DNA from 4 places in the Brenneria populi genome. Region 4 is predicted to be linked to each of the others. Evidence: predicted binding sites of a transcription regulator. Region 4 holds the regulator's gene; each other region holds the start of a gene.
The links. The regulator LexA, encoded in region 4, represses DNA repair genes until DNA is damaged. The targets are predictions, from matches to a motif close to TNCTGTATGTACATACAGNA.

Region 1: the regulator LexA is predicted to act here: its motif matches at 1,147-1,166, upstream of VSX58_RS03465 (metal-dependent hydrolase).
Region 2: the regulator LexA is predicted to act here: its motif matches at 946-965, upstream of dinB (DNA polymerase IV).
Region 3: the regulator LexA is predicted to act here: its motif matches at 1,066-1,085, upstream of uvrB (excinuclease ABC subunit UvrB).

What each region holds. Positions count from the first base shown of each region.
Region 1 is NZ_JAYWTM010000001.1:768,832-771,037, reverse strand. Features, by position in the region: gene VSX58_RS03470 (L-cystine transporter) at 1-388, opposite strand, end outside; gene VSX58_RS03465 (metal-dependent hydrolase) at 555-1,130, opposite strand; gene kduD (2-dehydro-3-deoxy-D-gluconate 5-dehydrogenase KduD) at 1,400-2,161, opposite strand.
Region 2 is NZ_JAYWTM010000025.1:46,515-48,720, reverse strand. Features, by position in the region: gene VSX58_RS19090 (class I SAM-dependent methyltransferase) at 12-782, opposite strand; gene dinB (DNA polymerase IV) at 979-2,037, shown strand; gene pepD (beta-Ala-His dipeptidase) at 2,065-2,206, opposite strand, start outside.
Region 3 is NZ_JAYWTM010000001.1:35,693-37,898, forward strand. Features, by position in the region: gene VSX58_RS00175 (DMT family transporter) at 1-407, shown strand, start outside; gene uvrB (excinuclease ABC subunit UvrB) at 1,201-2,206, shown strand, end outside.
Region 4 is NZ_JAYWTM010000006.1:336,573-338,778, forward strand. Features, by position in the region: gene plsB (glycerol-3-phosphate 1-O-acyltransferase PlsB) at 1-435, opposite strand, end outside; gene VSX58_RS09020 (diacylglycerol kinase) at 563-928, shown strand; gene lexA (transcriptional repressor LexA) at 1,039-1,647, shown strand.

The DNA.
Region 1 (2,206 bases), on a different contig from region 4:
GGTTGGTGACGAAAACCCCGATTAATGCGGCGATGAGCGTAGTGAACAGCAGTGTTCCAAGCGTCAGTATGCTGATTTTCCCTAATGACGAGGCGTTATGCAGCTTCGCGACCGAATTCAAAATGGAGATGAATACCAGCGGCATCACGATCATTTGCAGCAGTTGGACATAGCCGTTGCCGACGATATTAAACCAGGCGACGGACTGTTTGAGCACCGGATGGTCGCTGCCGTAGATCTGGTGCAGCGCCAGGCCGAACAATACCCCGATAATCAAGCCCAGCAAGACTTTCTTCGCCAGGCTCCACGACGCGTTGCGGCCGGCGTATCCCAGCAACAACAAGAGGGCGGCAAACGCCAAAATATTTAATAGCAGCGGAAAGTTCATCGCCACTTCTCCCTAATTAATCAGATAAGTAATTTTTCAGCATCAATAAAAAAACGCGCGTAAGAATATCAGCTCCGCCATAAGTTTGTTATATGGCTATAAGTTATAAATTATAGCTAATAATTTCGGCGTTTTTCCGCCGCAGTCGGCTATTGAGGCGCCGGGGTTACTTTAACAGCCGGGAAATGTGCGCCTGCGCCGACTGGATGAGGCTGAGTGATTGTTCATAACTGCAACAGTTCAGATTTTTTTGCGGTTGATACAGGGAAAAGCCGATAAAGGCGATACAGAGAACGCGTTCTAACTGATTGCCCTTTTGCCCATTCAGTACCGGCAAGCGGAAACGCCAGCGGCAGGGCCAGAGCAGCGGCACGCCGGCTGAGGTGAGAGCATCGGCGGCGATATGGCTTAAGTAACCGACGATCATGGCGTGATAGACATCGGTGGGGAGCAGCCAGCCGGCGGGCATGCGCGTTTGCATAAAAAACATGCCGGCGGCGATGGCGAGCAAACTGTGCGTGAATCCCCGATGGCCGAAAGCGCGGGCGATGGGCGTCGATATCCACTTCAGCCTTTGCCCGAGCAGAGATTTGGGATGGTCGATATCCGGCAGGAGCGAGGTCAGCAGGGCGCCGGGGAGCAGATGCCACCAGTCTCCCGCTGCCAGTTCCGGCGATAGCTCCACTTTTTTAGCCAGGATCACACAGGCAACAGAGAATAGGACATGTCCTTCCGCGGTCATGAGGGGTCTCATACTAAACTGTTATTTTATACAGTATATGAGATTCTCCCGATCCCAGGAAGTAGTTACGGCGTAACTATTTATTACCAATCGCGCATTTTATACCCTGGATAATCCGCGTCGCAGGGTAAAAATGCCCGCGCGTTTTTATTCTGTTGCGACCGCGTTCTCGCCGGTATGTCTCGGCCGCCTCTGTGATCGGTAAAGAAGGCGCGGTGCGTCGCGCCTTTCTCATTTTTCGCATATGAAATCCGTTCTGAGGACGGCCGTTAACGAGCCAGCCAGCCGCCGTCAACGGCGATGGTGTAGCCATTGATATAATCCGATGCGCTGGAAGCCAGGAACACCGCCGGGCCCATAAGATCCTGCGGCGACCCCCAGCGCCCGGCGGGGATGCGATCCAAAATTTCTTTGCTGCGCTCTTCATCCGCGCGTAGCTGCCGGGTGTTGTTGGTGGCCATGTAGCCGGGGGCGATCGCGTTAACATTGATATTGTGCTTCGCCCACTCATTCGCCAGCAGGCGGGTAATCCCCATCACCGCGCTTTTTGACGCGGTGTAGGACGGCACGCGAATGCCGCCTTGAAAAGAGAGCATGGACGCGATATTGATGATTTTACCGCCGTGGCCTTGCTTGATGAACTGCCGGGCAACGGTTTGCGACATAAAGAACACGCTCTTGATGTTCAGATTCATCACGTCGTCCCAATTCTTTTCGCTGAATGCGATGGCGTCTTCGCGGCGGATAATGCCGGCGTTATTGACCAGTATGTCTATTTTGCCAAACTCCGCAACGCCCTGGGCAACCAGATCGGCATGGCCGGCAATGTCGCTCATATCCGCGGTCAGACTGAGAAAGCGGCGACCCAGGGCGGTAACTTTCTCTATGGTCTCTTCGGGTTCAACAATGTTGACGCCGACAATATCGCAACCGGCCTGCGCCAATCCGATAGCCATACCCTGGCCGAGCCCGGTATCACAACCCGTGATGAGCGCGATCTTACCCTGCAAATCGAAGGAATCTAAAATCATAGCCATAATCTCTCCATCCGCGACAATAGGTTATCGTTAGCTGTT
Region 2 (2,206 bases), on a different contig from region 4:
GTAATCGATGATTACGATTTTGTCGCTTCAAACATCATTATATCGGTTGTAAAAGAGCCGTCATCCCGTACCGCAAAGTGCTGAACCACTTCTGCGGCCAGGGTTTTTTGCAGCTCGCGGATCGCGACGGCGAAATAGTCGGGAGTGCGCATGCGGGCGATCCAACTGCTGAACTCCAGCGTCAGACGGTCGCTGGCGACGTTACGCACGATAAATCCCGCATCGGTGAACATGCTCAGCCATTCGCCGGGCGAGTAGTCGCGCACGTGCGAGGCGTCGCGCAGTTTTTCCGCCGTCTGCAAATAGATATCCAGCAGCGGATGGCCCGGCGATACCACATCCATCATGACGACCCGGCCGCCCGGTTTCAGCACGCGCCTGATTTCACGCAGCGCCTGTCCGACGTCGTGCCAGTGGTGGGCGGAATAGCGGCTGATAACGATATCGGCGCTGGCGTCGGCAAACGGCAGCGATTCAGCGACGCCCTGCCGCGTGCGGATATTGGCCAGGCCTTTCTGTTCGGCCGTCTCGGCGACGACTGCCAGCATTTGTGACGAGAGATCGTAAGCCACAACCTCTTTCACCGCCTGTGCGGCAACGAAGCTGGCGTGTCCGGCGCCGCACCCCAGATCGATGACGCTGGCGTGAGGGAAGCCGGCCAATAAGGCTGACAGCCGCTCCAGATCCTTGCCCTGGGCATGCACCGAACTGGTCAGATAGTTTTGCGCCTGTGAACCAAACTGGCGTTCGACGCTGTCGCTGTGACTCTGTTTACTTTCCATTACGACCCTCTTTTTTGTGGCGGCTTTGTCCTGAAATGGCTACGGAAGAGGTTAACACGGCAATAGCGCCTGCGGGAGGAGAAACGCCCTTTTCCGTCGTTGGGGGATGGCCGGCCCGCGGAAAGCCGGCGCCTGGTTCGCCAGCTTGTTTATGGCAATCTTGATCTGTATATTTATACAGTCTCCCGGAGGTGGTATGCGCAAAATCATTCATGTCGATATGGATTGCTTCTACGCGGCAATTGAGATGCGTGATAATCCGCGCCTGCGCGACATTCCGCTGGCGATAGGCGGCAGCGCCGATCGCCGGGGCGTGATCAGCACCGCCAATTATCCGGCCCGGCGCTATGGGGTGCGCAGCGCGATGGCGACGGCGACGGCGCTGCGTCTGTGCCCGCGGCTGACGCTGCTTTCCGGCCGGATGGAGGTGTATAAGGCGGCTTCCCGCCAGATCCGGGAGATTTTTGCGCGCTACACGCCGCTGATTGAACCGCTTTCTCTTGATGAGGCCTATCTGGACGTCACCGACAGCACTCTCTGTAACGGCTCCGCAACGCTGATTGCGGAGGAGATCCGTCGGGTTATTTTCGCTGAACTGCGCCTGACCGCATCCGCGGGCGTCGCCCCGATAAAATTTCTGGCCAAGGTCGCTTCAGAGCTGAATAAACCGAACGGTCAGTATGTTATCCCGCCGGATAAGGTGGACGCGTTTTTGCTGCAGCTGCCGTTGGCAAAGATACCCGGCGTCGGCAAAGTGACGGCGAAGCGGCTGGAAGAGAAGGGCATGCTGACCTGCGCCGATGTGCGCAATCACTCGTTGAGCGAGTTATTAAAGAGCTTCGGTAAATTTGGCCGGGTGCTGTGGGAGCGTTGTCACGGCATTGATGAGCGGCCTATTTCGCCAGACCGGTTACGCAAATCGGTCGGCGTGGAGAAAACGCTGGCGCAGGATATCCACCACTGGCATCAGTGTGAAAGCCTAATCGAACAGCTCTATCAGGAACTTGAATTACGCTTAAAGCGCGTCAAACCCGACCTGCATATTGCGCGGCAAGGGGTAAAGCTGAAGTTCGATGATTTTCGCCAAACCACTCAGGAACACGTATGGCCGGTATTGAATAAGCAGGATTTGCTCGCGCTGGCGCGGCAAACCTGGGAGGAGAGGCGCGACGAGCGCGGCGTTCGGCTGGTGGGATTGCACGTCGCGCTGCTCGACCCGCAGATTGAGCGCCAGTTGGTGCTCGATTGGGGATAGGCGGCTTCGAAAAGCCGCATCGCGCGATCAGGATTTTTCGGGGATCGCCTTCAGCAGGGCGGTCAGCAGCTGCCAGTATTGGCCGACGCTGGCGATATGCACCCGTTCGTCCGGCGAGTGGGGCCCGGTGATGGTCGGTCCGATGGAGACCATATCCATATTGGGGTAA
Region 3 (2,206 bases), on a different contig from region 4:
CTAAACGCTGGAGTATTCCGCTGCCCAATCTGGTGTCGCTGTATATGCAGATTGCCTTCGGCACGCTGCTGCTGCTGCCGAACTTCCTGCTGGCGGATCAGGTGCAACTGACGGCGCAAAATCTGCCGCTGATACTGTTCGCCGGTATCCTGGCTTCCGTGGTCGCGCCCTTCCTGTGGCTCCAGAGCCTGGTCCGGCTGGGAGCGAACAATACCGCCATTTTCATCAACTTGATGCCGGTGTTCACCGCCCTGATCGCCACCACGTTCCTGAACGAGCACCTGCGGACTTACCATCTGGTCGGCGGCGGCATGGCGCTGCTCGGCGTCATTCTGGCCCAGCGTCTGCGCATACCCTTATTCGGTTCTGCGCCTAAGACCGGGATGGATAACGAGACCGCCGATTAAAAGATCAACACCCTAAAAAGCGGCTTAAGTCATCCGCATTCGTCCATTGGCAAGATGGCGAGCAAAAAAAGATTGCGCTAGCGGTAAATATGTATCGCTATTCCCGGCTGATAATTAGCGTCGTATTTATCATTGAGCTGAAGAAAAAAACAGCTTAAAAAAACTGACTTAGCCCTTGACAGCGCTGACTTCGCGCTTATTTCCCCGCCCTTGTTATTATCATTTTCGGCCTAATATTTATGAGATAAATTGCAGAAAAAAAATGAAGAAAATCGGTCGCGGTGTTGCCGTTAGATGACGGTAGTATTTCGGCAACTCAGGGCGGATGCGGGGTTGTGGGAGTTATCCACTATTTCTGTGGATAACTGTGTGTATTAGAGATATAAAAACTATGCCAGGCGAGAGCTGACGCGGCTTTCCGCCAGGTTGACGTTATTCTCCGCTTTTTCGCTAATTCTTTTAAAATCACTGCGTTATTTAAAATCAAGCCCCTGGGGCCGCGATGTCGCGTCGTTGGGTAAATTAGCGGCAAAAAACGGGCGGCAGATTAGCGAACTCATTAATCTGGGGATAAATAATGACGGGGATGATGCGTGAATTAAAAGTCGCCGGCGGGCGTTTTACCGATTTAGTCGCGCGCGGGCGATAATCCTCTTGATGCTGTTTTTATATCCAGTATCATGACGGTGGCAATCCCGGCGATTGATTCTCATAATAGCCTGAGCGTCAGCGCTTGCCGTCCGGCTTCATCCGCCTGCCATCCGGTAGCCATCCAAGAGAAACGTATTCGATTATGAGTAAAGTATTCAAACTGAATTCCGAATTTAAACCGGCCGGGGATCAGCCGGAAGCCATTCGCCGCTTAAAGGAAGGATTAGAGGACGGATTGGCGCACCAGACCCTGCTGGGGGTAACCGGCTCGGGGAAAACCTTTACCATCGCCAATGTCATCGCCGATCTGAATCGTCCCACGATGGTGCTGGCGCCCAACAAAACGCTGGCCGCCCAGCTTTACGGGGAAATGAAAGCCTTTTTCCCGGATAACGCGGTGGAATATTTTGTCTCGTATTACGACTACTATCAGCCGGAAGCCTATGTGCCGAGCTCCGATACCTTTATCGAAAAGGATGCGTCGGTTAACGAACATATTGAGCAGATGCGGCTTTCGGCGACGAAAGCGATGCTCGAACGGCGCGACGTAGTGGTGGTCGCCTCGGTTTCCGCCATTTACGGCCTGGGCGATCCCGATCTGTATCTGAAAATGATGCTGCATCTGACGCAGGGGATGCTTATCGATCAGCGCGCCATCTTACGGCGGCTGGCGGAGCTGCAATATACCCGCAACGACCAGGCGTTTCAGCGCGGGACTTTCCGCGTGCGCGGCGAAGTGATCGATATTTTCCCCGCCGAGTCGGACGACGTGGCGCTGCGCGTCGAGCTGTTTGATGAGGAAGTGGAGCGCCTGTCGCTGTTCGACCCGCTGACCGGGCAGATTATGCAGACCCTACCGCGCTATACCATCTACCCTAAAACGCACTACGTCACCCCGCGCGAGCGTATTTTGCAGGCGATGGAGGATATCAAGGTCGAGCTGGCCGAGCGCCGCAAGATACTGCTGGAGAACAATAAACTGGTGGAAGAGCAGCGTCTTAGCCAGCGGACGCAGTTTGATCTGGAAATGATGAATGAGCTGGGCTATTGCTCGGGCATTGAAAACTACTCCCGCTATCTCTCCGGACGCGGTCCGGGCGAGCCGCCGCCGACGCTGTTTGACTACCTGCCGGCCGACGGGCTGCTGG
Region 4 (2,206 bases):
ATGCGGCGTCTCCTGATTCTGCTGTCCCTCACGGCCGGGGGAGCGGCCGAACATGACGGAAACCGGCACCATCTGTACGTCGAGATCGGGATTGCTCTGATGCAGATCCAGATAGTCGTGAAACAGCTTTATCGATTCCTCTTTGGGAACGTAATAGCGGAAAACGCGCGGACCATCGTTAATGAAAACGTGGCTGGGCAACTGTGTTCCGCCGATGTCGGCCGGACGGAGAGGATCGGGAAGACCCAGCGTCTGACATTTCGCCCTGAGCGTCAGTAAATCCGCCTGAGAATTGTAAGGCAGCACATAGAGGATCGGGCGCGAGGGATCCAACCCCAATTCAGCCACGGGATCCAGGGGAATGACCTTACTTTTCACTAACAATTTTAGTGGGAAATTCAGTAGTTTATAGTAAATTTTACGCCAACCTGACATAACAACTAGAAGCCTCTTGTTAGCAATGCGTCGCAAGGATACCAGAAACTGCGCTGGAGATCTGTTGTGATAAGACAACGGTTAGGCGTTAAAATGTCGCCGAATGCGAATAAATAATGGAGGGCGGATGAATAAGGCAACGGGGATAACCCGGATAATCAAAGCGACCGGCTATTCCCTGCAGGGATTGAAACAGGCATGGCGGCACGAAGCGGCATTTCGCCAGGAAACGGTGCTGGCCATCGTCGGGGCGATCGTCGCCTGTCTGCTGTCCGTAACCCTGGTTGAAAAACTGCTGCTTATCGGATCCGTTGTGTCGATTATGCTGTTTGAACTGGTCAATAGCGCGATCGAGGCGGTCGTCGATCGCATTGGCACTGAACGCCACGAGTTATCAGGCCGGGCGAAGGATATCGGTTCGGCCGCAGTGTTTATCGCCATCCTCCTGGCCGTCGTCGTCTGGGGCAGCATTCTTTGGCGGCACTTTGCGTGAAAGCTTGCGGAAAGTAATAAAAAACCGAGGTTTACTCACATCCCGGTTCCCAATTGGCGATTAGCTGTATATACTCACAGCAAAACTGTATAAACAACCAGGGGGGCGGAATGAAAGCATTAACGGCCAGACAGCAGCAGGTTTATGACCTGATCCGCGATCATCTTGCACAGACCGGCATGCCGCCGACGCGCGCGGAAATCGCCCAACAGTTGGGATTCCGCTCGCCGAATGCCGCAGAAGAGCATTTAAAGGCGCTGGCGCGTAAAGGCGTTATCGAAATTGTCTCCGGCGCATCGCGCGGCATCCGCCTGCTGATGGAGGAAGAGGCCGGCATTCCGCTGATTGGCCGTGTCGCCGCGGGTGAGCCGCTGTTAGCTCAGCAGCATATTGAATGCCACTATCAGGTCGATCCCTCGATGTTTAAGCCCAGCGCCGATTTTCTATTGCGCGTCAGCGGAATGTCGATGAAAGACATCGGCATTATGGACGGCGATTTACTGGCGGTGCATAAAACGCAGGATGTCCATAACGGGCAGGTCGTCGTGGCGCGCATCGAAGATGAAGTCACGGTTAAACGTTTGAAGAAGCAGGGCAATACCGTTCATCTTCTGGCTGAAAATGAGGAGTTCGCGCCGATCGTCGTCGATCTGCGGCAACAGAGTTTCTCCATCGAAGGATTGGCGGTCGGCGTTATTCGTAACAGCGACTGGAGCTGATTCCGGCGTTTGCAACCCTCCCCCCATCTCAAACGCTATTTTTTATTTGACGCCTTTTCGCCTCGCCTCTGAGGCGAGGCTGTTTATTGCCGCCATCCCCCAAGCCGCCGGCGCTTATGCAATTGAAGTACGGCGGCGGTAAATTAATCGTAGCGGCGCTTGAGACGGCATGATAAATAGGAGATGGAGAGCGTTATCTTGTAGCTAAGAGTGCGGCAAGTTCGCCTCTCATCTGGCTATCTTTTACTGACTGTTGCCGATAGTGCGGAAATTTATTGTGCATAGGGCGATATCGCTAGGCATAAGGAGCAAGTCAGTAGAGACTATACTTAACAGGCGGTAGGAGGCGAACCGTACCACCGGCGGCGCGAAGCGCGACGGCATAAGCCGGCTAATAACATAATGGCTTCGCGGCGATAATCCGAAAGCGATTAACCGGTGGTGTGATGTAGCAACCTTAAGCCAGCCGAATAGCCGGTTGATAAAAGAAGTAAAGGTATGGGAAAGAAAAAATAAGCGCGACTGCTAACCGGTAACGCCGACACGCGCAAATATGAAT